DNA from 4 places in the Pseudoalteromonas sp. APC 3694 genome. Region 1 is predicted to be linked to each of the others. Evidence: predicted binding sites of a transcription regulator. Region 1 holds the regulator's gene; each other region holds the start of a gene.
What was found. The regulator sigma-54, encoded in region 1, starts transcription at its own class of promoters, with help from an activator protein. The targets are predictions, from matches to a motif close to GTTGGCACGNNNNTNGNNT.
Positions count from the first base shown of each region.

Region 2: the regulator sigma-54 is predicted to act here: its motif matches at 5,439-5,457, upstream of QMA00_RS01550 (P-II family nitrogen regulator).
Region 3: the regulator sigma-54 is predicted to act here: its motif matches at 3,561-3,579, upstream of QMA00_RS10815 (EF-hand domain-containing protein).
Region 4: the regulator sigma-54 is predicted to act here: its motif matches at 5,467-5,485, upstream of QMA00_RS06335 (BON domain-containing protein).

Region 1 is NZ_JASDDE010000056.1:11,505-19,414, forward strand. It holds gene mgtE (magnesium transporter) at 28-1,386, opposite strand; gene QMA00_RS15515 (HPr family phosphocarrier protein) at 1,526-1,798, opposite strand; gene rapZ (RNase adapter RapZ) at 1,823-2,665, opposite strand; gene ptsN (PTS IIA-like nitrogen regulatory protein PtsN) at 2,685-3,137, opposite strand; gene hpf (ribosome hibernation promoting factor) at 3,142-3,429, opposite strand; gene QMA00_RS15535 (RNA polymerase factor sigma-54) at 3,456-4,955, opposite strand; gene lptB (LPS export ABC transporter ATP-binding protein) at 5,337-6,062, opposite strand; gene lptA (lipopolysaccharide transport periplasmic protein LptA) at 6,059-6,598, opposite strand; gene lptC (LPS export ABC transporter periplasmic protein LptC) at 6,588-7,142, opposite strand; gene kdsC (3-deoxy-manno-octulosonate-8-phosphatase KdsC) at 7,139-7,690, opposite strand; gene QMA00_RS15560 (KpsF/GutQ family sugar-phosphate isomerase) at 7,691-7,910, opposite strand, start outside.
Region 2 is NZ_JASDDE010000002.1:108,516-116,425, forward strand. It holds gene QMA00_RS01520 (PilW family protein) at 1-29, shown strand, start outside; gene QMA00_RS01525 (pilus assembly protein PilX) at 17-547, shown strand; gene QMA00_RS01530 (PilC/PilY family type IV pilus protein) at 549-3,767, shown strand; gene QMA00_RS01535 (type IV pilin protein) at 3,784-4,209, shown strand; gene QMA00_RS01540 (GspH/FimT family pseudopilin) at 4,216-4,746, opposite strand; gene QMA00_RS01545 (GspH/FimT family pseudopilin) at 4,826-5,395, opposite strand; gene QMA00_RS01550 (P-II family nitrogen regulator) at 5,556-5,894, shown strand; gene QMA00_RS01555 (outer membrane protein assembly factor BamD) at 5,950-6,714, opposite strand; gene rluD (23S rRNA pseudouridine(1911/1915/1917) synthase RluD) at 6,856-7,833, shown strand; gene pgeF (peptidoglycan editing factor PgeF) at 7,836-7,910, shown strand, end outside.
Region 3 is NZ_JASDDE010000027.1:27,713-35,622, forward strand. It holds gene QMA00_RS10795 (VolA/Pla-1 family phospholipase) at 1-377, opposite strand, end outside; gene QMA00_RS10800 (YciK family oxidoreductase) at 585-1,331, shown strand; gene rluB (23S rRNA pseudouridine(2605) synthase RluB) at 1,393-2,262, opposite strand; gene scpB (SMC-Scp complex subunit ScpB) at 2,259-2,849, opposite strand; gene QMA00_RS10815 (EF-hand domain-containing protein) at 3,001-3,522, opposite strand; partial or broken gene QMA00_RS18950 (exonuclease III) at 3,724-4,155, opposite strand; gene xthA (exodeoxyribonuclease III) at 4,387-5,193, shown strand; gene QMA00_RS10835 (energy-coupling factor ABC transporter permease) at 5,199-5,846, shown strand; gene rlmA (23S rRNA (guanine(745)-N(1))-methyltransferase) at 5,843-6,646, shown strand; gene yfbV (terminus macrodomain insulation protein YfbV) at 6,630-7,076, opposite strand; gene QMA00_RS10850 (acetate kinase) at 7,330-7,910, shown strand, end outside.
Region 4 is NZ_JASDDE010000012.1:4,907-12,816, forward strand. It holds gene recJ (single-stranded-DNA-specific exonuclease RecJ) at 1-291, opposite strand, end outside; gene dsbC (bifunctional protein-disulfide isomerase/oxidoreductase DsbC) at 376-1,104, opposite strand; gene xerD (site-specific tyrosine recombinase XerD) at 1,177-2,103, opposite strand; gene fldB (flavodoxin FldB) at 2,209-2,730, shown strand; gene QMA00_RS06320 (DUF2147 domain-containing protein) at 2,778-3,236, opposite strand; gene QMA00_RS06325 (methyltransferase) at 3,318-4,016, opposite strand; gene srmB (ATP-dependent RNA helicase SrmB) at 4,093-5,319, shown strand; gene QMA00_RS06335 (BON domain-containing protein) at 5,559-5,879, shown strand; gene QMA00_RS06340 (mechanosensitive ion channel family protein) at 6,625-7,581, opposite strand; gene yaaA (peroxide stress protein YaaA) at 7,701-7,910, opposite strand, start outside.

The sequences.
Region 1 (7,910 bases):
TTTTGTTTAAAAACGTTTATAAAAAGATTAAATCAATAACCAAGTCGCAGTACCTAAGAAGGCAAATATACCAACAATATCAGTTACCGTGGTTAGTACCACACTGCCAGCAAGTGCTGGATCTATTTTCATTTTTTTAAGCAATAGTGGGATACTAGCACCCGCAATACCTGCTGCAACTAAATTCATAAACATAGCAAACGCTAAAACACCACCGAGTTTGAAATCCCATTGCCAAAGCGCAACGACACCGGCAATTAGGATAGACCAAACCATACCGTTAATCGCGCCGATAGCGAGTTCTTTTAATAATAAAAAACGTTGGTTAGTTTGGTTGATATGGCCCACCGCGATACCGCGAATAACCAAAGTTAAGGTTTGGCTGCCTGCAACCCCACCCATTGACGGGGCAATACCATTGAGCACAGCAAGAATTGGTAATATAGCTAAGGTGTTTTCAAAAAAGCTTGCCACAATTGCAGCCAGCAATGCAGTTAGTAAGTTTACACCCAGCCAAATTGAGCGCTTTTTAGAGCTTTTCAACACAGGTGCAAAGGTATCTTCTTCATCATCTAAACCCGCTAAACCCAGTAAACTGTGCTCAGCGTCTTCACGAATAACATCAACGATATCATCAATGGTGATCCGCCCAAGCAAGTGTGCGTTGTCATCAACAACCGGTGCCGATATCCAGTTATGACGCTCAAACAATTGTGCAACTTCGCTCTCATCCATTGAAATAGGAATAGACTCACAGTCTTCATCCATTAACTCATGAACAATTTTTTCAGGGGGATTAGTTAATAAAGTGCTCAGCGATAGGGCGCCTAAAAAGCAGTTATTTTCATCAACCACATATAAGTCATCTGTACCCTCAGGTAATTCGCCGCGTAAGCGAATATAACGCAGTACCACATCTAGAGTCACATCGGGGCGAATAGTAACGGTATCTATATTCATCAATGCGCCAGCAGAGCGCTCTTGATACGATAAAGCCTGCGTTGCACGTTCTCTATCTTGAATATCCATAGCGCTAACAACGTCTTTATAAACAGTGTCAGGTAGGCTACGTAGTACTTCCCCTAAGTCATCATGGCCCATGTCTTCGGTTGCAGCAGCAATGTGCTCGGGTGCCATTTGCGCAATAATGCCCAAACGTACATCTTCAGAAAGCTCTTCAAGCACATCACCTTGTACATCAGGATCAACAAGCTGCCAGAGCATACGGCGAATTTTATGCGGGGATGATTCTAAAAGAAGTGCGGTATCACAAGGCGCCGTTTTTGCCAGCATGCGTCTAACTTGAACAAATTGACCACTATTTAGTGACTTAGTCACCTGTTTTAGCTGTTGTAGTGGAATATCTTGTTCTAAAGCTTCAGGCATTGGCGTCCTTAATTAAATTGTATTACATGCTGGAAGGGTATAAATGCTATTCAATTTTAGTTTATCTTACTTTATGTGAGCAAACTAACTCAACCACTATTAACCTAAGCTTAGGATGATGAGTTAATAATGAACTTTTTTATTCTTGCTCATTAAATCGTTGGTCGATGAGCTCACCTATTGCGCTAAGTGCAGGCTCAGCGTCGGGGCCTTCGCATACCACCTTAACTTCTTTGCCTTGGCTGCTTTCGAGTAACATAAGTGCCAGCACGCTATCGCCAGCGGCTTGTTTGTCATCTTGAAATAAAGTGATTGTGGCATCAAATTGCACAGAAAGCTGAGCTAATACTGTCGCCGCTCTAGCGTGTAATCCTAATTTGTTTTTTATTAAAAATGTATTTTCTAAGCGCATGACATGTTCTCGCAAGCTTTGATTTTATTCTTGTTCTCGGTGGCGAATTTTTACATTAGGATGACTCATTGCAAAGCTTTCAGCAATGGTTTGCGCTAAATAAACAGAGCGGTGTTGCCCACCGGTACAGCCAATTGCAATGGTTAAGTAGCTGCGGTTATTTCGTTCTAAATGCGGCAGCCATGTTTGCACAAATGTTTGAATTTGCCATGTAAATTTTTGCACTATACTGTGACTTGCTAGGTAGTCTTTTACTGGTTGGTCCAGCCCCGTAAGTGGCTTAAGTTCAGGCTCCCAATGCGGGTTTGGTAAAAAACGGGCATCGAATACGTAATCTGCTTCTTTAGGGATGCCGTGTTTAAAACCAAATGACTCAAAGGTAATGATCAGTTGTTTATCTTTTTTTCCGAGTATTTTTTCACGAATAGATTCAGCAAGCAGATGCACACTTAAATCCGTGGTATCAATCATATAATCAGCACGGTTAATCAATACATCAAGTAGTTGTTTTTCTTTTTTTATGGCTAAATCAAGCGGCAAAGAATCAATAGATAAAGGGTGGAGACGTCGCGTTTCTGAAAAACGTTTTATTAATGTTTGATCGTCACTGTCTAAATAAAATACCGTTGGTTTAGTAAAACCAGGTAAATATTCGAGTATTTCATTAAATTGCTGTTGCTCTTTAGGTAGATTACGCACATCAACACTCACAGCAATTTTATTATAACTGTCGGAAACGCTGCGCACTAATGATGGTAATAAATTAAGAGGAATATTGTCTACACAATAATAACCTAAGTCTTCCACAACGCGTAACGCCACAGATTTACCTGAGCCTGAACGACCGCTTATAATTATTAATTCCATTTATCACCTTTCTTTATTACTACGATTGACTGACGATAACCTGATACAGTTCGCTATCCGATTTGGCGGCGCGTAACTGTTTACAAAATTCTTTATCATTGAGCTTATCAGCAATCGTGGCTAGCGTCTTCAAATGCTGCTGATTATCGCCATCGGGAACAATTAACGCGACAAAAATGTCAACCGGCCGGTTATCAATCGCATCAAAATTAATAGCTGTTTCGCTCACTAAAATCAAAGCTAGGGGCTCTTGAGCACCGCTCATGCGACCATGTGGAATAGCAATGCCTCGACCAATGCCTGTGCTTCCAAGCTTTTCTCTTGCAGTTAATGCATTAAGAATATCTTGTTGTGTTAAATAGGGCAGTTTATTGTGAGCCAATTCACTGATAAATTCTAAAATTCTTTTTTTACTATTAAAAAGGACCGCAGCTTTACTGCAGTCCTGACAGATAAGTGAGCTTAGTTTCATAGTGTTAGTGTCGAGCAAGTTTCTCTTTGTGTTTAATTACTTGACGATCTAGCTTGTCAATGAGCGAGTCTATAGCGGCATACATATCTTGATGCTCAGTAGAAGCAAAAATCTCAGCGCCACTAACATGAACGGTTGCTTCAGCTTTTTGGTTTAGTTTTTCTACATCGAGAATAACGTGCACATTCGTTATGTGATCAGTGTGCCTCTGTAACTTCGAAAATTTGCTATTTACGTAGTCTCTAAGCGAGTCGGTAATATCTACATGGCGACCAGTTAAATTCAGTTGCATAAACATTTTCCTCTTTGTTGTACGCCTTAAATCAAACTTTTACGTTGATTAGACGGGGGAATAGCTAGAGATTCGCGATATTTTGCAATGGTTCTCCTCGCTACTTTAATTCCTTGCTCTGCCAATATATCTGCAATTTTACTATCACTCAATGGTTTAGCTGAGTTTTCTGCAGCGATTAATTTTTTAATTAATGCACGTATTGCTGTTGATGAACATTCGCCACCATTTTCAGTACTTACATGGCTTGAAAAGAAATATTTAAGCTCAAAAATGCCACGTGGTGTATGCATGTATTTTTGCGTAGTAACACGCGATATAGTCGACTCATGCATTTCCACCATTTCAGCCACATCGTTAAGCACCATAGGCTTCATAGCCTCAGGGCCGTGTTCAAAAAAGGCCTGTTGCTGCTGCACAATACAGTTGGTTACTTTAAGTAGCGTGTCATTTCTACTTTCTAAGCTTTTTATAAACCATTTAGCCTCTTGTAAGTGCGAGCGAATAAACTGGCTATCACCACTTGATTTAACCGTACGCGACATAGCTGCATATTGGCTATTTACTCTGATCTTAGGCATGCTATCTGGATTTAATTCAACTACCCAACGACCTTTAACTTTTTTAACCGACACATCAGGAATAACGTATTCAGACTCTTCTCTAACAATAGTGTCTGCCGGTTTTGGGCTGAGCGTATGAATCAACGTCATGATTTCTTTTAGCTCATCTTCTTTAAGCTTTGTTTTTTTCATCAACGTGCGATAGTCACGTGCAGCAAGTAAATCAATATGATCGGTTAAGATCATTTTTGTTTCGTTTAAAAAAGGTGTGTCTTTATCAAATTGATTTAGCTGAATACACAAGCACTCTTGTAAACTACGCGCGGCTATTCCCACTGGATCAAATAGTTGAATACGCTTTAGTACCGCTTCTATTTCGTCAAGTTCAACTTCATCTTCGCCGTCGTTTTCTTGGTTAAAGCTTTCTAATATTTCTTCACAGCTAAGGGTTAGAATCCCTGAGTCGTCCACAGCTTCTACAATTGCAATAGCTATCGCTTCATCGGTAGGACTAAACGGCGTCAGTTGAAGTTGCCACATTAAATACTCATGCAGCGTTTCAGTCGAAGAGCCTTGATAAATAGATTCATCTTCTGGCATTGGACCCGATGAAGAGGCAGGCGCAGCGCTCATATATTCATCCCAAGTAACATCCATAGCCATATCATCGCTAATGGTGTCTTTGGTCATTGCTTCGCCGCTATCTTGCTCATACTCGCTAGGTTTATCGTCAGCTGAGGCACTTAGCGTTAAGTCATCGTTATCGGCTTTTTGTTCGTTTTTACCTGCAGTGTCTTCGCTGTAATCATGTTCTTCAACTTCAAGCAAGGGGTTGCTATCGAGCGCTTCTTGAATTTCTTGCTGGAGATCCAATGTACTGAGTTGCAATAAGCGAATTGCTTGTTGCAACTGTGGAGTCATTGTAAGTTGCTGGCCCATGCGCAGCTGTAATGATTGCCTCATGTATCTCTAACAATCCTTTTAAATTACGGTCTGTTGACCTTTACGGATTAAAATTTGTTCAAACTAGGGGCGGTTTAATTGCGGCGCGAGGTTTGTAACCTAGTGGGCTAAGTCAAAACCGAGCAAAGCTTCCGCGTCCTGCTCACGCTCCTTACCTACATCCATGTAGGCAACAAAGAGTAAATCGTCCCTAGGCAGAACCCGAAGGGCAGCGCCTGTTTGGCATTGATGCTGCGTTATCGCCTATTTATGGGGAATATCACACCACATAGACTCTGCCTTGCCTAAATACCAAACAAACTGCTGAAAATTCAACCTTGAAAGGTCAACAGACCTAAGTATAATTAATCTTAGCAGATGCTTAGTGTAATAACACACATATTAGAGCTTGAACTGCTCGCCCAAATAAACATCGCGTACTGTTTTATCGTTTAATACGTATTCAGGAGTGCCTGATGCAATTAACTCCCCATGAGAAACTATGTAGGCTTTTTCACAAACATCAAGTGTTTCGCGCACGTTATGGTCTGTAATAAGTACGCCAATGCCACGGTTTTTAAGATGCTCTATAATCTTTTTAATATCTAATACTGAGATAGGATCAACCCCCGCAAAGGGTTCGTCTAAAAGGATAAATTTAGGGTTTGCTGCTAACGCGCGAGCAATTTCAACGCGGCGACGTTCACCACCTGATAAGGCCATACCTTGGCTGTCGCGGATATGCTGAATGCTAAATTCATCAAGTAAATTATTTAAGGTATCTTCGCGTTGTTGTTTATTTAATTCTTTACGTGTTTCTAAGATAGCCATTAAGTTTTGATAAACAGTCAGCTTTCTAAAAATAGACGACTCTTGCGGTAGATAACCAATCCCTAAACGCGCTCGGCTGTGCATCGGTAATAAAGTAATATCTTTATCATCAATTGATATTTTGCCTTTATCACTAGGGACAAGGCCTACAATCATATAAAAAGTGGTGGTTTTACCTGCACCATTAGGGCCAAGTAACCCCACAATACTGCCAGCTTCAACCTCTAGGCCAACGTTTTTTACAACTTCACGACCTTTGTAGCTTTTAGCTAATAGCTCTGCTTTTAATGTGCTCATGGTTGGCCTTTATCATCTTCTTTTTTATTTTCAACAGGCACTAAAATAGTGTGTACACGGTCTGTTGAGTTTTCGTCTTTTTCTGCGCTAATTAACTGCTGCCCGATATCGTAAGTGATACTTTTAGCTGTTATTTTTTGACCTGCTTGAGCAATGCTTGCATCGCCGATTAAGGTTAAAAAACGCAGCGACACATCGTAACGCACTTCATTCGCACTGGCGCTCATTATGGTGCCATCGGCTTGTGTTTCTTCAAAATATGCAGGGCTGCCTGTGGCAATTAATAACTGTTTGTTATCGCCTAGGTCATCGCGTTTATGCACTTCTAAACGGTCAGCTGTGATACGGCGATTACCATGAATAATTTCAACATTTTTCTCAAAAATGCCTACGTTTTCTTTTAATTGACCTTCTTGCTTATCTGCACTAATTGAAATTTGATTAGCAGCGGGGGCTTCAGCAGGTTCAGCGCCATTACTGTTAAAAGCAATTAATAGTGAGGGAACAATTAAAATTTTAAATAGGTTATTGGTCATAATATAGGGTTCGCGTATGGTTAATAAGTTTAATCACCTCGGTTTTTAAATCGGCCTCAAGGCCTTTACCTGTGATTTTTAAATTAGGTCCTGTAATAACGACAGGCTGCTGTGATTGCATGGTTAATAGTTTTATATCAACATTGATGGTCTGGGCGGTGATCGTATCGATCATGGCGTTATCTACTAAGTTTTGAGCGGTTACATTACCCTCTAACACCAGTTGACGGTCGTCGTAGAGGGTGGCTTCATCGGCGTTAATACGCCATGTTTGCTGCTCGTTGTATAAAGTGAATATAGGCTTTTCAAAAAAGGTAAAACCGAGTTGTTGATACAACTCCATTTTTACCGCAGTTACCTTATGGCTCACTTTACCTTGTTCATTATAAGCCGTTTGTTTTAGCTCAATAGCGGTATAATCAGGCTTAGCAATAACTTGTGTTTCTTCGCTTGCAGTAATATCAACCTTAGTAAAATAAGGATACCAGAGCCAAACCATACAGCTTATGAATAAAACGCTCAGTATAATGCGCGCTACATTCATGAACTCGTTCCTTGGCTAGTTAGTGGCTTGTTATTTTCGAGCATAAGTAAGTCTGTCAGCTCTCTTACCGCCCCAAAACCGCCGGGCAGTTGGGTTACATAATGTGATAAACGTTTAATAAGTGGATGAGCATCGTTTACGGCAACCGCAAAACCGACTTGCTCCATTACTGGCATGTCTGGGCCATCATCACCTATATAAGCAATTTGCTCATCGCTAAGCGCTAATTTTTGTTTTAATTCTTGATAGGCTATAAGCTTGTCTTCTTGGCCTTGATATATATGTTGTACGGTTAAACTGCTCATACGTTGCTGCACTATATGAGAATGGCGCCCAGTGATTACGGCGACTTCAAAACCGCTGTTAATCAGGGCTTTAATACCAAATCCGTCTTTGGTGTTAAATGCTTTGAGTTCTTCACCTTGGTTTCCAAGGTAAATACGGCCATCAGAAAATACACCATCAATATCACAAATTAATAGCTTTACTTTTTTTGCGCGCGCCTTTGCATCATCACTTAGCGGTTGATAGAGATCTTCAAATTGCATTTATAGCACTCCGGCTTTAAGTAAGTCTTGCATATTTAGTGCGCCAATCGGTTGATTATGCTCATTAATTACAATTAAACCATTAATACGTTTTTGTTCCATAATATTTAACGCTTCAGCCGCGAGCATCTCTTGGGTAGCTGTAGTACACGACTTGGTCATCACAACATTAATTTCAGTGCTATGAATGTCAATACGTTGCTCTAAAATACGGCGTAAA
Region 2 (7,910 bases), on a different contig from region 1:
ATGTTGGAGGTAATTTATGGAAAATCTAAAGTCTTTACCAACTAAGCAGCAAGGTGTCGTGCTTATCACAGCATTAATAATGGTAATAGCCGTAACTGGTATTGCTGTCACTCTTATGAGTAGCAGTACGATTGATATTAAAATTACCAACGCAGCCCAAGAGCGAGAAGTTGCAGAAAATCAACTAATTGGTGAAGTGCTAAGAGTGATTGCGTCAGAAGCTAAAAAGGGTGCTGATAGTGACTTTTTTCTTACTCCAGATGAGATCGCTACAGATTCGGGTAAGCTTGATGGTGATGGTAATAAAATAATTATACCAGAGAAGGACATTACAGAGCCTGGGCACGAAATGAAAAGCATAATGACGAACATGAATCATGGTTCCTTAGAGCTTAATTGTCCTCGTAGTTATAGTTTTACAGCGGGTGTTTCATGCAATATGGTTCAAGTATCTACTACGATAGAATATGGCTCTAAAAGCAAGCATCAACTAACCATAGTTACTGGTATAGCTCAAGAGATGGCCAGTACGGGTAAGGGGATTTAAGATGAAATTTAAACTTTATATAGCACTAGTTTTATTATTTACATCAGTAATTAATATGCATGCATACGCTGAGGATATTGAGATTTACGTAAATAAAGATGTAAAATTCGATGAAAAACCAAGAGTTCTTTTTATTTTTGATACGTCAGGAAGTATGGACGAGGAAGTTACATCAGCAGGCACAAGAGAGCGATGTTATATAAAGGAAAGAGAAAGTTACTTCTTTGGGCTTTTATGGCGTGATGTATATGTGGAACTAGGGCAGTGCTATGAAAGTAAAAGCAGCTATAGTGAATATAATCAACAATGTTACATAAACATTGGAGGTAGTTACAACCCCAATTATCAACCAAGTTGTGTTGATGAAGTTGAAGGTGGGACAAGGCTTGAGGTTGCAAAAAGAGCTGTAAAAGGTTTAATAAATGACAACAGTGATATTGACTTTGGTTTAATGCGTTTTAATTATAACGCAGGTAATGAACCCGGTGGCGGCTATGTGCTTGCTAGAATAGGTGCAAATGAAAATATACTGATTAATAAAATCAATGAGCTACCTGCGTATGGTTCAACTCCATTAACAGAAACTTTGTGGGAGGCATATTTATACATCACAGGACAAAATCTTAAGTTTGCGAGAAGGGTTAACGGCAGAGATAAAAGCATTGATGAAAATAGCAAGTACATATCACCTTTTAAACAAGATCAAGGAACTCCACTGCGCTGTGATAACTCTATTAATATTATTCTTATAACAGACGGTGAACCTCAAAATGATGATGAAGCTGATGGAAGTATAAATAAAGAATATAAAGGTATATTTGGAGCTAATTCGAGTTCATTTGGGAGCTATAAAAGTTATTTAGTAGCGTTAGCCAAAATTTTATATGGTACAGAGACTATATCTGTTGATTTATATCCTCAGACCTCTGAGGTGATTGATACGGGTAGGCTTTTTACTATAGGTTTTGGTGATGGAATGGGTGAAAATGCGCTCAAACTTTTAGAAGAAGCAGCTGAAGTTGGTGGTGGGGATTATTTTGAAGCTAAATCAGCAGCAGCCCTTTCTTCTGCACTTAAAAATACAATTTCACAAATTAGAGAAGAAAATAGTACTTTCATTTCTCCATCAGTGGCCAGTAATAACGTAGATCAAACTCGAAGTCGAGATGCAATCTATTTTGCTATGTTTTATCCAGATAAAAGTACACGTTGGCGAGGTAATTTAAAAAAATTAAAAGTATCAGACGGAAAAATTATTGATTCATCGTTAAAGTTAGCACTCAATGAAGATGGATTAATTAGTAAGGATGCAAAAACCTTTTGGTCTGTTAATAATTCTGCAGATGGTAATTCGGTAAAAAATGGTGGCGTTAATGCAATGCTGGCAACTATAAAGGATAAAGATCGTAAAGTGCTAACGGATATCGGCTTTTTTAAGGCCGACAGTATTATTGATGCTATGGGTGAAAGCCAGGCAGCTAGTGCTTTCTTAATTGATAAGTCTGAGCTTGAAAATACGATTAATTGGGCGCGTGGGGTTGATGTTGATAATAAGAATCCTGAAAGCGAACAGCGTAATGATATCTTTGGTGATCCCTTACACTCTAGGCCTGTAGCAATAGATTATGGTAATAATGATATACGTATACTGATTGGTACTAATGCTGGCTTTTTACATATGTTTAAAGATGACGATGTAAATAATGAAGTTAAAGAAAGTTGGGCGTTTATACCGTCTGTACTTTTTAAAATAATTAAATCATTAAGAAAAGCAGAATCTGGTAAGCAATATGGCATGGATGGGCCTATTAGCGTGTATTCCAAAAATGAAAGTCTCAATAGTGATAACGTTAACGATGGTATTGTAGATGCGACAAAAGGAGATAATGTATGGGCTTTTGCTGGCATGCGACGTGGTGGAAGAAACTATTACGGCTTTAATATTACTGACCCAGATAACCCTAAGTTAAAATGGACAATTCAAGGCGGTGAAGGAGACTTCACAAAACTGGGTCAAACTTGGTCAAAGCCGCAAGTGGCATTTATAAAAGCTTTTGGTGATAAACCAGTACTGGTTTTTGGTGGTGGTTATGACACAAATAAAGATACTAGCTCAGAGGCTGACTCTGTAGGTAATAATATTTATATTGTTGACGCAAATACAGGTACTAAGCTTTGGTCATTACTAGATAATAATAATTTTAAAGGAAAACATAGTATTGCTGCAGATATAACTCTACTAGATTCTGATTATGATGGTTATATCGACAGAATATATGCTGCAGATACAGGAGGTGATATCTGGCGTATAGATATGCCGGGCGATAAGAAAGGAGCTTTTAATCACCATAAATTGGCTGAGCTAGGCGGGAGTGTTGATAGGCGTTTTTTTTACAAACCAATGGTTGCACGAACGCTATTTAGTAAAGTGACAATAAAGGGAGGTGTTACCACTAGACTAGACACCCCATTTGATGCAATTGTTATCGGCAGTGGGAAAAGAACAAACCCTAATGATGCTGAAACAGCAGATCAGTTGTTTATGATAAGAGATGAAAATACAGTTACACAATTATTTTCAGATAAAAAACCAGACGTAATAAAACCAGATAATTTAATGGTAATGAATGATGATCCATTTGGTAAGGCGTTAAATAACGTAACTGGCTTTATTGAATTAGAAGCAAAGCTTGGGGCAGAGTTTAAAGGGTGGCGATATAGATTAGCTGCAGGGGAAAAATCATTAGCGGCTGCAACAGTAATTGGTGGCGTTGCATATTTTACATCTTTCACACCTGCTTCAGAGTCATCGACTAAAAACCAATGCTCGCTCAGTGGCGGCGGCGGCTCACTTTATGCTTTTCATTTACATTACGGTACTAAAGTTTATGATGATTTAAAGTTTGCAACTAGTACTGAAGTACCTGATACACCACAGCTTTATTTTGGTTCTACTTGCGCCGATAGCGATGGTAATGGAAAGTGCGATGATGATTCTTCAAAAGTACCTAAAAGCCAATTCTATTTAATTGGACCGGGCATAAAAGGTGATAATGCTAAAAACCCGCTGGAACCACTTGAAATTACAGGGCCAGGATTAAAAGTTGTAGACGATAAAATACAACTTGTAAAAGATGAAACATTAGGGTTTGGTTTTAAAACACAGCAAACGTATATATATAAACGCGAAGAAAATGATGAAAATATACAGAACGAATAAGATTAAGGCGGCCGAAATGATAAAAAAACAACGTGGTTTTACCTTGATTGAGCTAATGATAGCTGTAGCTATTGTAGGGATTTTAGCCTCAATAGCACTGCCTAATTATACAGAATATGTAAAACGTGCCTCACGTGCAGAGGCAGTTGCAGCATTGTTAGATGCTGCAAACAAGGAGGAGCAGTATTTTGTGGATAATAGGGAATATACAGAGACATTTACTGATTTAGGGTTGCAAGACAAAACCGAGAATAAACATTTTGAATTAACGATTAAAGTGACGAATAAGAATGCTTTTACAATCATTGCAAAACCTGTGGCAGGGCCAGTAAAAGGAGATGGTGATTGCACTGAGCTTTTCATAACTGATACAGGTCTTAAAGGTGCTAAAGGCGCTAAAACAAACGACGGGGAAGATATTGACTACTGCTGGGGAAGGTAATTAAGGTTATTCTTCTTGGCATTTATCAGTTGATTTGATGCGAATTCTACCCGTTTGACTTACAGATAAAGCCAATCCTTCGAGATTGGCTTTATTGCTATTGGGGCAATATATAAAAGTCCCATTTTGAAAACCATTTAAAGAACCATCTGGACGAAATGTAATGGCGTTGCGCGGATACTCTAAAGTATCAGCATCATGAACATCCTCGAAAGTGCTTAAGAGTAGTTCATCATCATCTAGAGTCGTTGATTTATCTTTGTCGATAAACAGTGACATTTGACCATCCCATTCGTCTTTTGTGCATTGGTTGTTTTTTAGTGCGCAAAGCGTGACGTAAGTAGCATTTTCAATTGCGTAAAGGCGGCCGTAATTTATATTTCGGTGTAGCAGATTCACATGGTTATCTAATCGGTTTTTAGCCAAGAAGTCTGGATAAAACCACATCGATAATTGACTGATTACACTGACAACAGCAATTGATACCATTAATTCGAGAAGTGTCACTCCCTTGTTTTTTGATATTGATAATCTCATCCTTGAAGACCTGAGTTAATAAATGATTAACTCAGTCTAGTAAATGATACAAATATGACAAGATAAGTTTGTATGTTTTTTAGTCGCACGTTTCGTCAGTATCACCAAGATAAAAAGCTGTACCAGAGACAGATACGCTAAGTGCTTTATTGCTTTTGTTATCACTATTAGGACAATAAATAAAACCGGTCAACTCATCAACTTCTGGGTCGATAAGATTTGTTGTAATTCGTCCGCTAGTATCAAAACGAAGATAGCTATCACCCGTGAATTTTATTTTGTCATTAGAAGACACATCCGACATTACGCGTAGTAGGCTATCATTCTCAGTATCATAGCTACCATTATTATTAGCATCTATAAATAAGATCACAGTATTAGTTGAACCCCACCCACTTTTACATGTGAGATTGGAAGTGCCAAGATTTTTTGCACTGGGAACAGGACACACAATGACTATTTCATCTGTACTTGCTGCTTGAGAGCGTGCATAGCTAATATTTCTTTTTAACTCCAACAAAAAGTTCTCAGCTCTATTTTCTTCTAGCATATCGCTGCTATTCCAAAGTGCAATTGTGGCAATAATGCCTACAATAGCCACAGTCACCATCAGCTCTAGTAAAGTGAATCCGTATTGTATTTTTTTCATATTGATCCCGTAGGTTACTTATTGTTTTAGTATAGCTATTTTTATTAGCATAATCATAGCATGACAGATTGTTTTATCACCGTAATTCAATCGCTTTGTTTGCTATGAACCTCATGATTGTCTAAAATCGAGGCAACTGAAGCTTTCAAAAGTAATTACTATGAAAAAAATAGAAGCAATCATTAAACCGTTTAAGCTCGATGATGTGCGTGAAGCATTATCTGATGTAGGCATTACGGGTATGACAGTAAGTGAAGTAAAAGGGTTTGGGCGTCAAAAAGGCCACACAGAGCTATACCGTGGTGCTGAGTACATGGTTGACTTTTTACCTAAAGTAAAACTAGATATTGTGCTCGGTGATGAAGACGTAGAACGTGCTATTGATGTTATTGTTAAAACAGCACAAACAGGCAAAATTGGTGATGGTAAAATATTTGTCACTGACGTAGAACGTGTGGTTCGAATTCGTACTGCAGAAGAGGATGAAGAGGCTATATAGTCGAGTAAACCTCGTAAAAAAAGGCGCTAATTTTATAACTAGCGCCTTTTTCGTGTTATTTATTTCTGCTATTAAATTTACGCGTTTGCTCTGCATGCTGACTTAGTTCAGTCAAGCCAAGCTTCTCGTAACTTTTTTTCATCATGGCGAGTGCCGCATCAAGATAACTACTTTGTGAGTAGTGCTCTACCACATATTTACCACGATTTGCGGCTGCTAAATAGGCTTCACGTTCGTAATAGTAAGTTGCCACTTTTAGCTCATAACGTGCCATGCGGTTTAATAACCAAACTAAACGACGTTTTGCTTCTGGCGCATAATCACTTTCTGGAAAACGTTTAACCAAAGTTGATAAGTCGGTATAAGCAACACGGGTGCGTTTAGCATCTCTGTCGGCTCTGTCTACACCAAAGTATTCTTGGAAAGCATTTTTATCCGCCTTAATATTAACCAAGCCACGCATGTAGTACATGTAATCTAAATCTTTGTGGTTTGGGTTTAAGCGAATAAAACGGTCGATTGTAGCAAGTGCTTGCTCTGTATTACCTGATTGGTAATGTGCATACACTAAATCCATTTGGACTTGTTTTGAAAACGGACCAAACGGATAGCGAGAGTCAATTGCCGTTAATAACTCAATTGCACGAGCGTATAAACCAGAATCAAGCGTTTGTTTTGCATCTTCGTATAGTGCTTGTGCCGATCTGTTGGGTACGCGTTGAATATCTTCTTGGTCAGGTGCAGACGAGCAGGCCCCTAAACTAAGCATTGAAACTGAAAAAACAATGGCGAATGCACGTTTCCCTATTTTATTTATCATTTTATTTGTTACCTTCGATGTCTTCGGCTAGGCCAAGTGGGTAAAACCGAGTAAACTATGCGTATTATGTTATGCTTTTATTAAAAGCGATTCTAACCCAGTCAAGCAAAGCTTGCACTGGTAAATTGGGTAAAGTTACTAATGTCAGAGCAAATATCTCTCCAAGCCGAGGTCCCAACAGACTTAGGTGGTAAACGTCTAGACCAAGTATTAGCACAATTGTTCCCTGATTATTCACGATCACGGATAAAAACGTGGATTTTAGATGATAAAATCACCGTTGATGGTGAAATTTTCAACACCCCGCGTGAAAAACTACTCGGTGGTGAAGTTGTAGCTGTTGAAACAACAATAGAAGCACCTCGTGAATACGAAGCACAAGATATCAAATTAAACATCGTTTATGAAGACGATGATATTTTAGTGATCAACAAACCAATGGGATTAGTGGTTCATCCTGGCGCAGGTAACCCTGACGGTACGGTGTTAAATGCTTTATTACACTACTACCCAGAAATTATTAATGTGCCACGAGCGGGTATTGTGCATCGTTTAGACAAAGATACAACAGGTTTAATGGTTGTCGCTAAAACGATTCAGGCACAAACACATTTAGTTAAAGCACTGCAAAAGCGCGAAAACTTCACACGTGAATATGAAGCGTTATGTAATGGCACTATGACAGCCGGTGGTATGGTTGAAAAACCAATTGGTCGTCATGCTACACAACGTACGCATATGGCAGTTCATGAAATGGGTAAACCAGCTATTACGCATTACCGTGTTGCCGAAAAATTCCGCGCCCATACACGTTTGCGTTTACGTCTTGAAACAGGGCGTACACACCAAATTCGTGTGCATATGGCGTACTTAAACCATCCATTAATTGGCGATCAATCTTATGGCGGTCGTCCTCGTCCACCAAAAGGGGCAACGCCTGAGTTATTTGAGTTACTGCGTAGCTTTAAACGCCAAGCGCTTCATGCCGTTAAATTAAGTATTGCGCATCCAATCACCGGTGAAATGATGACCTGGCAAGCGCCTATCCCTGATGATATGGTCCAAATGACTCAAGCATTGCGCGAAGACACAAAAGCAAACCCTGATATAGCGAGTTAACAATGTTTGGCTTATCAGCTACATGGCAATCTCTTCATGGTGTAGATACATTGAGTACTACACGTGAAGGGGGCGTA
Region 3 (7,910 bases), on a different contig from region 1:
ATACGTACAGAGCCTGGTGAAGCTGCAGACGTTTGATCAAGGCTAATGCCCGGTGGAAAGGTTAGATCAATTTTGAATGGCACTTGAGTAGACCAGCCATCAAGTGCGCCTATTGCTAGTTGCGGATCTGCATATTCAGCTCGAGAGATAGAAACATTCTCATCATTTAATTCCCCAGGAATATTGAGTGTGCCATCAAGCGTACCACTCATCAATAAATCATTAGGAACCGAAATTACACCATTTGCAGGGTCAAATTTTACCGTAGCTTTTGGAATAACTGTAACTGAATCGTTTTTAACATCTTCTAACGTTTCTCCGCCGCCACAGCCTGCTAATGCAGCTGCAACTGAGAGCGAGAGTAGCATTTTTTTCATAGTGTTCTCCGCACAAATCTTATTTTTATAGTGTGTTTATAGTCAGTGTAATTAAGTTAAAATAATGTAGCTAGTATATTAATGAGACATTAGACCAGTTAAACTTAACGTAAACTTTCTAGTTTCGCCACCTAAATTTGTAATAAATTCGATTACTTGTCGATTTGCTATGTTAAAATCAAAAAAAATTTAAACATTGGTACTTTTATGCATACCTATCAAGCAACTGAAAACGCACTTAAAGACAAAGTAATTTTGATCACAGGCGCAGGTGATGGTATCGGCCGTGTCGCAGCTATTACCTATGCTAAACATGGTGCAACCGTTATTTTATTAGGAAAAACAACTAATAAACTAGAATGTGTGTATGACGAAATCGTCAATGCAGGCTACCCACAGCCAGCGATTGTGCCTATGGACTTAAAAGGTGCAACTAAGCAGAACTATCGAGATTTAGCTGCAACTATCGAAAGTCAATTTGGCCGCCTTGATGGACTATTAAATAACGCTGGTATTTTAGGTACTTTAGGGCCGTTAGAGCATTTTTGTTCATCAACATTCGAAAATGTGATGAAAGTAAACGTCACCGCACAAGCGATGATCACTAAAGCGCTATTCCCTGTCATGCGTAAATCAAAAAGTGCCTCAGTGGTATTTACCTCATCGGGTGTCGGTCGTAAAGGAAGAGAGTTTTGGGGACCTTATGCAATTTCTAAATTTGCAGTAGAAGGTATGATGCAAACATGGGCGTGTGAAGTTGAAAAAACGCCAATCCGTGTTAACTGTATTAACCCAGGCGCAACCCGAACATCAATGCGTGCAAGTGCATTCCCAGGTGAAGATCGAGATCTACTCGCAACACCTGAAGATTTAATGCCAACTTATCTGTATTTAATGAGCGATGACTCAAAAGATATCAATGGTCAATCGTTAGACGCACAAGTTAAAAAATAATATTTAGTTTTAAACGTAAAAAAGCCGCTATAAAAAGCGGCTTTGTTGTTTTATGCTTTAATTACTTACGTTTAGTCGGTTTTACACGTTGATTGTGCTTTTTAACCGCCTTGCGAATTTGGTTTATTTTAGCGCGCTTGTCTTTACGCTTTTCAGGAATAACAGACAGCTTAGTTTGTGTTTCTTTGCCAAGTTTAACTGTTTTACGTAAATAGTTAACTGTGTCTAAATCGTACTCAATCCAACCACCTTGCGGTACACGCTTATCAAGCTCTAATTTACCGTAACGTATACGAATTAGGCGCGATACTTCCACATCTTGTGATTGCCATAAACGACGCACTTCACGATTACGACCTTCGTTAAGCGTTACGTTATACCAGCGGTTAATGCCTTCACCGCCCATAGGCTTGATACCAGTGAACTTTGCGGGGCCATCTTCAAGTTCTACACCGCGAAGTAAGTTTTTCATTGTTTCGTCAGTCACTTCACCAAATACACGAGCTGAATATTCGCGTTCAACTTCGTAGCTCGGGTGCATTAAGCGATTTGCTAATTCACCATCATTGGTAAAAAGCATCAACCCTGACGTATTCACATCTAATCGCCCTACTGCTATCCAACGATCGCCATCAACACGAGGTAAGCGGTCAAAAACGGTTCTACGGCCTTCAGGGTCTTTACGCGTACTTAACTCACCCTCTGGTTTGTTATACATAATTACACGACAAATTCTGTCTGCTTTTTCCTCTATTTTAACGGTATGGCCGTCAACACGAATTAAATCGGTTTCTTCAACCCTGTCGCCTAACTTAGCTACTTTACCATTTACACTCACACGATTTGCATCAATGTATTTTTCCATTTCACGGCGTGAGCCTACACCTGCACGGGCTAGGACTTTTTGTAACTTTTCACCTTGTATACTCATTCGGATGGTTCTCTCACAGAAGGATCACTTAATAACTGGGTAATTTTACTTTGCTGTTGCTCTGGCAATGCGGGTAAATCATGAAGTCCCGTTATCGAAAAATAATCTAAAAATTGTTTAGTCGTTGCATAAAGTGCCGGTTTACCGGGTACTTCTTTATGCCCAACTACTTTAATCCACTCTCTTTCAAGCAGAGTTTTAATAATATTTGAGCCAGTTGCTACACCCCGCACTTGCTCAATTTCACCACGGGTTATGGGTTGCTTGTATGCAATTAACGACAGGGTTTCGAGTAAAGCTCTCGAGTATTTAGGGGCACGTTCTTGCCATAAATTACTCAACCATGGGCTTAAACTACTGCACGCTTGAAAACGATAGCCACTGCCTACCTCAACTAAACGTATTCCACGCGTCTGATAGTGAACTTGAATGGCCTCTACAGCATCATTAATGCGCGCCATAGAAATTGCTAAGTCGTTTAAAACCGTGTTCTTAAGATGACGTTTTGATACGGGCTTGCCTGCCACAAAAATCGCCGCTTCAATGATTTCAATTAATTGTTCATCACTAATTCGCCGACCAACCATAATCACTCTAAAGTTAATAAAAACACACAGCCATCTATTATGACAGAACAACGGCAAACTAGGAAAACATATTAATAAAATAACATTTTATAGGTATAAAAAAGCCAGTGAAAAACACTGGCTTGGTATCAAGTGTATTTAATAATGTAATTTAGCTATTTTTAAATTGCTCAAGTGCATCGTCCTCTGCAACAGAATCACCATGTTTTTGGATATAGCTATTAAACTCTTTTTTACTTACTCGTTTATCTTTATTGCTGTCCATGTAACCAAAATGATTTGAAATATCATCATCGTCAGCTTCAGAAACTGAAATAAAACCGTTGCTATCATTATCTAAGCTTTTAAAGTCATTTTCTATTTTATCAAACTTCGCAATATCAGCCTTAAATGCAGACTCACTCACTTCACTATCTGTAGCAACTTTCCCAGCATTTAGCTGCATATAAGCGTCATATTCATTACGGCTTATTTGATTATCCATATTAGTATCTATATTCGAAAAGTGCTGCCAAATACTATCATCGTCGGCTTCTATTTTAGAAATAAAGCCATCGCTATCGTTATCTAAGCTTGCAAAATCACTGTCGATTTTTTCTAAACCTTGATTAGAAGAACAAGCTGCTAAACTCAATGCGGCTAAAACAGTAGAAACTATCGTTAATTTTTTCATCAGACGTATCCTTGTATTAATAAATTTCAAATCTAGTAATACAAATACGATGCCAAAAAAAATAAACCTTTAAAATCAAACAATTAACCAAAAACAACTTCTATTGCGATATTCAATAATGCAATTTTTGCAAGCTACTCTGGTAATTTTTGCAAAAAATAGCTCGGTAAGAACCGAGCTATTTATATCTAAAACGGTAATTTAGATTGCAGCGTTTTGGTAACGCTTAACAAAATCAGTAACGCTTTGGCCATTACACTTTAATGAATTTAAGTTACCAATTTGCTTACGTACTGGTTGTAGGCCTTGCTTTAATGCAGTCATACATAACTGTGTTTCTTGGTGTGAATCTTTTGCAAATACTTCTACTTTAGACACAACTGATTACGTTGCTTCTTCTTTTTTTGCAATGTCACGGATGTCTTGACCGTTACATAGGATACTTTTTGAATAACGTGATAAATATACACCGTGCTTTGCTGCCATTTTACGAGCAGCTGAAAACCCCTCATTGGCGCTTACTACACATAAGTTAGACTCTAATTTGTTGTCTTGGCTGTAATACGTATTGCTTTGCGCAGTAGCAGTTACAGAAACAAAAAGAGAGGCGGCTAAAAGTAATTGAGTTTTCATTAGGAGGTCCTATTTGAACGAGTTAAACATACGATTTTTGCGCACTATATAGACAAGTTTAAACATATAAATTGAATATTTTATTGTTTAATATTGCATTTACAACGTTTAAACATTAAGCAAAAATTGATCAACATTTGTGCAGCTATTTTCTCGTTTCAGTCATGTTATGTCGCTCCAAATACTGATACAATTTAGCCAACAATGAAAATAAATTTGAAGGTAAACTTTATGAAAGTGATTTCTTTTAATATCAATGGTCTGCGTGCTCGCCTACATCAGTTACAAGCTATTATTGATAAACACCAGCCAGATATTATTGGTCTTCAAGAGATCAAAGTGCACGATGAAGCATTTCCGCTAGACGATGTACAAAAAATGGGTTATCACGTTTATTTTCATGGACAAAAAGCGCATTACGGTGTGGCAATGTTATGCAAAAAAGAGCCTAAGTCGGTATTAAAAGGCTTTTCCACCGACACAGATGAGTCGCAAAAGCGAATGATCAGCGTTACCGTAGAGCAAGAAAATGGCCGTGACCTGCATGTCATGAATGGCTACTTCCCGCAAGGCGATAACATCAATCACGAAACTAAATTCCCTTATAAACGTCAATTTTATCAAGACTTAATGACTCACCTAAATAGTCATTACACGCCTGATCAAGATGTAATTGTAATGGGCGATATTAATATCTCTCCAACCGATTTAGATATTGGTATTGGTGAGGTAAACGCAAAACGCTGGTTAAAAACCGGAAAATGTTCATTTCAACCCGTTGAGCGTGAATGGCTAGCAACGTTATTAAACTGGGGCTTTAAAGACACCTTTAGGGAGCAAAACTCAGAAGCTAACGATCAATACTCGTGGTTTGACTACCGCTCTAAGGGTTTTGTTGATAATCGTGGACTAAGGATTGATGTGGTTTTGGCAACGCATGACTTAGCAGCTCGCTGTATCGACACCGGTATAGATTACGAATTACGTGCTATCGACAAGCCTTCAGATCATGCCCCTATTTGGTCTGAGTTTAATTAACGATTATGCTAAGCGTGCAATTACAGGCATTACTGTGGATTGGTGTTATTGTTATTGGCTTTTTAAGTGTTAATAAATCAACATACGCCAATTTATTTAATACGCCAGCAAGGCAAACCGGTGTGTTTGCCTGCGCGCTGGTGCTCGCTTTACTATGGCGTATAAAAGCCGGTATTTTACCTGGTCTTGATCTTCATATACTGGGCATTACTGCTGTTACGCTGATTTTAGGCTGGCGTCTGGCTATTTTAAGTTGTGTATTAGCAACAGCCCTGCTAACTGCTTTTGGACAAATAGCATTCGAGCTGATTGCGGTAAAATTACTAATAAGTGCGTTTATTCCAGTATTATTAAGCTACTTTGTATTTATGCTTTGTTACCACTACTTAGCGCGACACTTTTTTATCTATATATTTGTTTGTAGCTTTTTAACGGCTGGTGTTGTTGCTTGCGTTAACATTATACTCGGGGGTGTTTTTTATTACGCAATTGGCGAATATAATTGGCATCAGCTAACAGAAAACTACATTTATCTCAGTCCTATTTTAGCGTTTCCTGAAGCAATGCTAAACGGTATGGCAATAACTGTTATGATCACCTATCGCCCGCACTGGGTAAAAACTTTTTTTGATAAGGACTATTTAGGCTCATGAGTCTTCATTACCATTGCCCTATTTGCAAACTTCCATTGGCACTTAATGAAAAAACATTACGCTGTGATAATAACCACAGCTTTGATTTTGCCAAAGAAGGCTATGTAAACTTACTCCCCGTGCAAAATAAAAACTCTAAACAGCCCGGTGACTCTTTAGAAATGGTACAAGCAAGGCGTTCTTTTTTAGGGCAAGGCCATTATGCATTTTTACAGACGGCCTTAGCTAATTTAGTCAAACCGCTCAATGCAAATATAGTGATTGATTTAGGGTGTGGCGAGGGGTTTTACACCCATGCTATAGCAAATAACACGCAAGCTACTGTGTATGGTGTTGATATATCTAAGTCGGCGGTAAAATACGCAGCAAAACGATACAAACAATGTCAATTTAGCGTGGCATCAATAAGCCACGCGCCCTTTAATGATCACCTTGCTGATGTGTTAATTAGCGTGTTTGCCCCTTTGTTCGACGATGAACTTTCTCGCCTTGTGAAAGAGGATGGCTGTTTAGTGGTGGCAAGCCCTGGGCCTATGCACCTCAAAGAGTTGAAAAAATATATCTATAATACGGTAAATGAACATACTGAAGTTGCTACGCCAACAGGCTTTAACCAATCATCGCAACAGCTCATTACAGAGCAAGTGTCACTCACATTTAGCGACGTAAGAAATTTAATAATGATGACACCCTTTGCATGGAAGTTCAGACCCGAGCATTGGCAGGCACTTGAACAAAAACAGCATCATAAGGTTACCTTGTCATTTTATATTAGCCAGTTTGTTAAAACTGCTCTTTAGTAAAGGTTTTATCCATTTTATCAAACATGTCTTTTAACAATTCAGCAAGCTCCAAATAGCGGGGCTTGTTTTTCCCCATTTGTGCGTCGTAACCGTTGGCGACCATTTTTGCAAACAACTCGTTGTACCATTGCAGCATAGCGGGTTCTAATTCTGTTTGCGCACGTTTACCTAGCCATAAGAGTCCTTGTAACGGCAAGGAGATAAAAAATAGACTACTGGCAATAGCTTGAGGTAAAAAATCAGGGCCTAAATAATTAAGCTGAAAAAACAAAGTTAGCATGGCTAAAATAGGCATTACTGTAATCGCAAGCTCGGTTGCTCTGATCACTTTAAACTCGGCAAATAATGGCGCGACCTCTTTACGCATAGGCCATGTTTTAGCATAAGCGCGCCCTAATTGAACTTGTGATATCACACTTTTTTGCATTATAAATCCTCACAATCACGGCATTTAACACTTGTAAAAGCATCTTGCTTATAAAAGTGTAACACAACTCTCACTTTATCGGTAAAAATGCTTAATTTCATTAGTAAAACTCACAAAAAGCATAAATTATAGAAAGAATTCCACAAAGCCCTTTTAATAAAGTCAACTACACTTTAGTCTAGACCCATTTAAGCCTACAATGCTTATATATCAACCAAGTGTACTGATTAATATTTAAATGGAAAATGATTCTATGCCAACTCTCCCAAAAAAACCAAACCATGTTTTGGTACTTAATTGTGGAAGCTCAAGTTTAAAGTTTGCAATTATTGATGCAAACACAGGAAAAGACATTATTTCAGGTTTAGCTGAGCGCCTAGGTGCAGATGCTCCCTCAATAAAATATAAATTTAAGGGAGAAAAGACCACCATTAAACTTGCTGCTAATCAGGCACACGCGCATGTGATTGATACGCTGGTTGATTTAATAAAAGATCACAATCTTGATGAGCAACTAGTTGCTGTTGGTCATCGTGTTGTGCATGGCGGTGAGCATTTTACCCAATCAGTATTAATTGACGAACGCGTTACTGCAGGTATCACGCAAGCAGCCACGCTAGCACCTTTGCATGGCCACGCTAACTTACTGGGTATTTCATCAGCGCAAGCATCATTTAAAAATTTACCGCAAGTAGCCGTGTTCGACACGGCATTTCATCAAACAATGGATGAAGTCGCTTATCTTTATGCCCTTCCTTATCAGCTTTATAAAGACTTTGGTGTTAGGCGCTATGGTTTTCATGGCACCAGCCATTTTTATGTGGCAGGACAAAC
Region 4 (7,910 bases), on a different contig from region 1:
GCCAAACATGGCCAGCCCTTGCATTAAGGTGGCGGTGCTGGTTGCGCCATCGGCGTCAAAGTCGCCCACAATAAGTATTTTGCTTTGTGCGTGTAGGGCTTCAATTAACAGTTGGCTGGCTTTGTCTATATCTTTAAAAAGTTTGAAGTCGTGGAGTGTAGCTGCGCTATTGTTTAGCTCATCGGCATGGGACACATTTCGCGTGGCATAAATTTGCTTAATAACAGGGTGAAGATGGCTCGGCAGATGAGAGTCGTCAACGGGTTCTCGCGCAATGATCATTTTTTTCATGCTAGTTTTTAACTTATGATGTTCATGATAATAAGACAAAAAAAGGCCATTAAGGCCTTTTTAAACACATACTCGCGGTATTGCTTAGCCCGCTTTGTTAGCCTCAAGCGCTGCGCTTAATGCCGCAGCAGGCTGATAACCTGGGATCATCGTGCCATCTTCTAAAATAATAGCCGGTGTACCGCTAATACCAAAACTCTGGCCTAACTGATAATGCTCAGCAACAGGTGCGCTACAGCCTTTAACAATTTGGGTATCTGCACCCGATTTAGCTTCAGTTAATGCTTCTTGCTGATCTTTCGCACACCATACATTCATTAAATCAGCATAACCTGACCCTTGTAGGCCACCGCGTGGAAACGCTAGGTATTTAACCGTAATGCCCGATTCAAGTAAGTCATCTAGTTCACGGTGTAATTTACGACAGTAACCACAGCTAATATCGGTAAATACAGTAATGCTGTGTTTTTCTTCTGGCGCTTTATACACAATCATTGAGTCTTCGTATTCTTTTAACCCTGATTGGCGCACACCATTAAGTGCTTGCTCGGTTAAGTTACTACGGTTGTTTAGATCGATTAGCGTACCTTGCATTAAAAATTGACCGTCAGGACTTGCATACAACACACCTTTATTGGTGATCAATTCTTTTAAGCCTGCAACTGGGCTTGGATTAATTTGTTTAACGGTCACCCCTAGCGCGGCAAATTTTGTCACGATAGGATCTGTAGCATCCGGAGTGACTGCAACGCTATTAGCAAAAGCGCTCAAACTAGTGCACAACATGGCACCTGCTAACATTAATTTTTTCATAACGGGTTCTCTATCCTAAAAATACTTATCTTATCGTGTCTATATGACCGGCTTAGTGACAAAAAAATTCGCTTAAGCACGAGGGTGATGCTCAGCATGCACCGATTTTAATCGCTCATTCGCTACATGCGTATAAATTTGGGTAGTTGATAGGTCGCTGTGGCCAAGCATCATCTGCACCACACGCAAGTCAGCCCCATGATTTAATAAATGCGTTGCAAATGCATGTCGCAAGGTATGGGGTGATAACGGCGACTCAACGGATGCCAAAATAGCATAGTGTTTAATCCGATGCCAAAAAGTTTGTCGTGTCATACCCACCCCTCGCTTTGAGGGAAATACAAAATCGGTGGCGTGTTTTATCATTTGTGCGCGCCCGAGCTTTAAAAACTGCTCAAGCCAGTACATGGCCTCTTCACCTAATGGCACTAGCCGCTCTTTGTTTCCCTTACCTTTTACAAACACCACAGCTTGGCGCAAATTTATTTGCTCCATTCTAAGCCCCACCAGCTCGGTTACCCGCAGGCCTGTTGCATACAGTAACTCCAGCATGGCTTTATCGCGCAGCCCCATTGGCTCTTCAATGTTGGGCGCACTTAATAGCGCTTCTACTTCGGCCTCAGATAGCGTTTTTGGTAACGACTGCCCTGCCTTTGGCTGAGCAATATTGACCATAGGTGAGTCGCTAATTATTTTTTCGCGTACAAAGTACTGATAAAAACGTTTTAATGCACTAATACTTCGCGCAGTGCTGCGTGGTTTTAGCCCTAAATCAACGCGGTGTGCTAGGTAACTTTCAACATCTAAACTGGTTACCGTCATTAAGCTTTCACCTTTTAAAAACTGGCAAAACTTATCTAAGTCACTGCGATAAGCGCTCAGTGTGTTTTCACTTACGCCTTGCTCTAAATAGAGGCTATCTAAAAAGGTTTCTAAAAAGTCGCTATTGCTGCTTAGCTCAGTATTTTGTTCAGGTAAATCGTCAGATAGCGTTGTCACGTTGTGATCTCATGTTGGTAATACCACGGGAGAAGGTATCAATTAAAAATACCTTACGGTAAACTTGAGCCTATCATAACAGGCAATTACACAGTGATAAATACGATGCAGATTGGTTTATTTTTTGGTTCTACTACCTGCTATACCGAAATGGCGGCAGAAAAAATACGCGACATTATTGGCGCCGATATCGTCAGTTTACACAATATTAAAGACGAGCCGCTTAAAAACGCTGAGCAATATGACTTTATCATTTTTGGTATTTCTACGTGGGACTTTGGCGAAATTCAAGAAGATTGGGAATCAAAGTGGGACGACATAAAAGATGTCGACTTAAATGGTAAAACCATTGCTTTGTTTGGTATGGGCGACCAGCAAGGGTATGGTCAGTGGTTTCAAGACGCATTAGGCATGCTTCACGACGAAATAAATGCCCAAGCCATTACTCAATTAGGCTTTTGGCCGAACGACAGTAATTACGAATTTGAAGCATCAAAAGCACTTACCGAAGACGGTAAACAGTTTGTAGGTTTAGCATTAGACGAAGACAGTCAGTACGAGCTAAGCGACGAGCGTATCGCCACTTGGGTAGAACAAGTGATGACAGAGTACGCTGAAACCCTATAACTCACTATTGCAAAGAGCGCTGCCATGCAGCGCTTTTTAATTCTTAACTATTCTACTTTTAACCAGTATTGGTTACGGTAAAAAAAGCCCACATAACCGCGCACTTCTAGTTTTTCGCCATTTTGCTGCGGTGTTAAACGCACGCTGTAGGTTTTACCATTATTTGGGTCGAGTATTTCACCGTCTTCCCAACTACCGTCACCCGCATAGGTCACATCTTCAATAATGGTCATCCCCAACATAGGCTGATTCTTTTTATCACCATCACACTCGGTGCAAAGTGCATCTTGCTTGGCTTTATTGAGTATTTTTTCAATTTTTCCAGTCAGCACGCCATCTTGCTCAGTAATGCGCACGTACGACTTAGCCTCGTTAGTCTCTTCGTTAATAGTTTTCCAAAGCCCAACCGGTGTGGGGTTAGCTAATAACTTAAATGAGGCAAAAATACTGCCGACCAAAAATCCCATCAACAGCGAGTTAGCTCTTTTTTTATTCAATAAATTCATTGCGTTACTATATTAGCGATTAATTAAGCCATAGTAACAATAAACAACCAGATGCAAAACTGTTTAAACACCCAGAACGCGCTACATTTTTAAATAAAATGCGCGGCATAGCGCCTGATACTCTGTGGTATAGCTATTATCATTGGCTCTAATACATAACTTAGTTGTACTTATCTCACTCTGCTCATAACTAAAAGTCATCAAACTGCGGCTAAAGGGCTTATTTGGCATAGCTTGTACTTGGCAAAGGCGATTTAAATACAGCCCTTGCTGCTGTGCTAATGTTATAAATAACTGCGCCTCAGTGGTGGGTAAAATAAGATTAAAACGCGAATCTTGATGACTTAGATGCCTAAACGCACCAAGCAGTTCTGCAAAACTTAAACCATCGGTATGGCGAGCGGTATTTCGCGCTGCATTATCACCTTTTAAACTGTGATTAAAATAAGGCGGATTAGCTATAACACAATCAAATAAACCCACAGCCTCAAACTGCTGAATAGGCTGATGGTAAATACTAATATCTCGCCAAGGACTTTGCTGGCAATTTTGTAAAGCCTGCTGGTAGGCGGTTTCATCAACTTCAACCGCACTCACCTTTAAATGTGGCGCTCGTTGCTTACACATTAGAGCCAGTAACCCTGTACCTGTTCCTATATCAAGTAACGTATTTGCGTGGCTTAAATCAGCCCATGCGCCCAGTAAAATACCATCGGTAGAGACCTTCATGGCGCACTGGTCGTGCTCAACCTTAAATTGTTTAAATGCAAAACCAGACATTTTTTCACCTTTTCATTCACCAAGCAGGTTTAAGTGCGTATAATTAACGGCAATTGTCCCCTATTTTTGACACTCTATGCAATTTTCTGAATTTGATCTTGATGATAAGCTACTCAATGCTATTAATAAAATGGGCTATGAAACCCCCACTAGCATTCAACAACAAGCCATTCCTGAGGCGTTGCAAGGACGCGATATTTTAGCGTCGGCACCAACAGGTACGGGTAAAACGGCGGCATTTTTAATTCCGGCAATTCAATATTTAATGGATTTCCCACGTCGTGATCCGGGCTTTGCACGGGTATTAATTATGACCCCAACGCGCGAGCTTGCTTATCAAATTCATGAACAATGTGAGTTACTTGCAAAACAAACCCAGTTAAAAATTGGGGTGGTTACCGGCGGTATAAACTACGGTACACACAAAGAAATTTTTGAAAATAATAATGACATTTTAATCGCCACACCTGGGCGTTTAATGGAGTATTTGGAAACCGAGAACTTCCACGCAGAAAACGTAGAAATGCTCATTCTTGATGAAGCCGACCGCATGCTCGACATGGGCTTTCGTAAAGAAATGCTGCGCATTTGTGATGAAGCTAAGAACCGCCGTCAGTGCTTTTTATTCTCAGCAACCCTTGAGGGCGATAGCGTAGAATTATTTGCTGAGCGTATTTTAAACGACCCCGCGCTACTTGAAGCCGAATCATCACGCAAAGAAAAAGCTAAAATTCATCAATGGGTTCATTTAGCCGACGACTACCGCCATAAACTAGAGCTATTAGTTAACACCTTAAATGGCCCTGATGTAAGTAAAGCGATTGTGTTTGTAAAAACTCGTGAGCGCCTTGAAACCCTAATTGGTGAGCTTACTAATAACGGCGTAAAAGCTGCGTGGTTACGTGGTGAAATGCCACAAGACAAACGCATGAAAGCCATGGAAAACTTCCACAGTGGCAAAACCCGTATTTTAGTCGCTACCGATGTGGCGGCCCGCGGTATTGATGTAGCTGATATAAGCCACGTAATTAATTTTGATATGCCACGTACTGCAGATGTATACGTACACCGTATTGGCCGTACGGGTCGTGCGGGTAAAAAAGGTATTGCGATTTCACTCATTGAAGCGCACGACATTGGCATACTTTACAAAGTAGAACGTTACATAGAGCAAAAGCTAAAACGCCGTGTATTTAAAGGATTAGAGCCAAAGCATAAAGAAGCCAAGCCACCGGTTAAAAAACGTAAAGATCCAGTAAAAATGAAAGCGAAGAAAAAAGCCAAAGCTAAAAAGAAAAAATAGCTTTAGCTTTAACACATTTAATTGAGCCGACGTTTGTCGGCTTTTTTGTGACTTAAAAACAGTGAGTAAGCTATTCATAGTAATATGTAAAAAATACTTAGCTGAATAACCAATTAATAAAATAGTAATTTATTTCAAATAGTTAATCTTGGAATGAAACTTGTAACCCTATCGAATATACGAGTATTAAAACGCCGAGTAATGGCGTTGTTTTTTAGTAACACACTAAGGATATAGTTATGAGTCGCATTAAATTTACTATCGGTTTTATTTCGTTTTGTTGTTTATTTTTATTAGTCTCTGCTTTTAAAGTCAGTGCAGCAACGCATTTAGCTGTAGTTAGCAGTGTGGCTACACAACCTAATTTACAACAATCTATTACTCATGAGTTGCGCACTAACCCAAATTTAAAGTTAGAAAAACTAAACGTACACGTTAATGACGGTAACGTTGAACTTAAAGGTGAAGCCAATAACGGTTTTGAACGCGCTCTCGCACAAAAGTTTTTAGAAAATATGGATGGGGTTAAAATCATTCATAACAAAATTAGTGTCATTTAATACAACTTTTTCTTAACTAATACACCTAACTTATCCCTCAGCGCTGCTTGTTTCTCCAACACAAGCGGCGCTTTTTTATGGTTTGCACAATATAATTCACTGCAGAGCATATTCCCAAGCCAGTTTAAATACTTAATTAAAAGCCTTTTAGTTTACGCACCAATCGCGACGCTCATTGCAGCTGCTTATACTTTTGAAACCTTTGTTTATAGACACTTATTATAAAGAGCTTACATCAAGCTTGGGCTCTAGTTCGGTTGATTAAATAATCTATTTTGAGATGAGAAACCTTATCGATATAGTTTTCTAATTGAGGCGTTTTTAAGGCAGTTAGCGCAAGGCTTTAATTACTTCAGATTATCAATTGGGTCTGTTGTTCTTTCAAGGTTGAATTTGCAGTAGTCTGTTTGGTATTTAGCCAAGGGTTTTGCCCAGGGACATTTACTCTTTGTTGTCTACATGGATGGTGGTAAGGAGCGTGAGCTGGACGCGGAAGCTTTGCTCGGTTTTTACTTATTATTACATGGATGTAAGCCAGTAGAATAACACAGGAGCAGTTATCGAGCCCACTAGGCAACAAACCTCGCGTCGCGATTAAATAGCTCTTAGTTTGAACTAATTTTAATCCGCAAAGGTCAACAGACCCTTATATTATTTATTATAAAAAGCGCGTTTTAATTTGTAAAAACGCGCTGATAGTCAGTAACTATTTCCCAATGCTTTTACCTTCGGGGTTTTAAATTATTTACTCACCTTGGCTTGCATCAGTATTATTGTCACCCTCTTTATTTGCTGACTGCTGATTTATTTTATCGCTTATCATGGCATCGAGTTTTTCACCGCCCTTAATACCAAAATCCAACGTACGAATAGGAAACGGAATACTTATATCAGCAGCATCGAGTGCTTGCTTTACTGCCACAACCCCTTTGTGACGCACCGTCATAAAATCGGGCTCACCAGGGTATTTAATCCAAAACCATACCAGTAAGTTTATACTGCTATCACCAAAGCCTTCTGCGTACACCGCGGTCTCATTTTTGCGGATCACAAAGTCAAATTGATTAATTTTTTCGACAATAACTTCACTGGCTTTTTCTATATCATCAGCGTAAGAAATACCTACAGCTACCTCTATTCTTCTGACCCCTAAAGTGCTGTAATTACGCAGTACATTTCTAAATAGTATTTTATTAGGAACCAGTATCAACTGCCCGTAAAAGCTCTCTATTAGTGTGTTGCGCAAGTTTATTGAATGCACTGAACCAAATACGTTATCGGTCTCGATAACATCACCCGCTTTGAACGGTTTACGAATACCCATAGCAATACCCGCAATTAGGTTTTCGGTCATATCTTGAAAAGCAAAACCAATGGCGAGACCAACAATACCTGCACCCGCAAGCAGTGACGTAACGGTACTTTTTAAGCCCATAAAATCAAGGGCAATAAAGACCCCAACACTCAGAACAATAACTTTAAAAATGGAGGCCATTAAGTCAGCAATTTGAGTAGAATCGAGCGAGCGACGCAATACTTTTTTCATTCCTTTGCCTGCAAGGCGGGCAATAAATGAAAATATAATCGCAATAATCACCGCGACTATAAAGTTAGGGATATGACTTATAACAACATCAAACCAACCGCCGAGCTTCTCTTCTATAAGTTTTTCGGCTTCTGTAATTGAGGGAATTGAGAGCATTTATTTTATACCTTAGTTTCTATTAATAACCTAAGGTTTGCAAAAATAGCGCCAGTATAAAAAAAGCTATGCAATGCATAGCTTTTTGGGTATGTGTTTAGCTGCAAATAGCGCTAAATTTAGCTTTGCTCTTCGCGCAAAAATACCGGTTCAAGTTCTTTAGTGGTTGCTTCTGAGCTAAAGTAATAACCGGCCACGGTAAACTCTTTAAGCTGACTTAACTGCGTGACTTGGTTTTCGATAAGGTAACGCGCCATCATGCCGCGCGCTTTTTTAGCGTAAAAGCTAATCACTTTATATTGGCCGTTTTTACAGTCTTTAAAATGTGG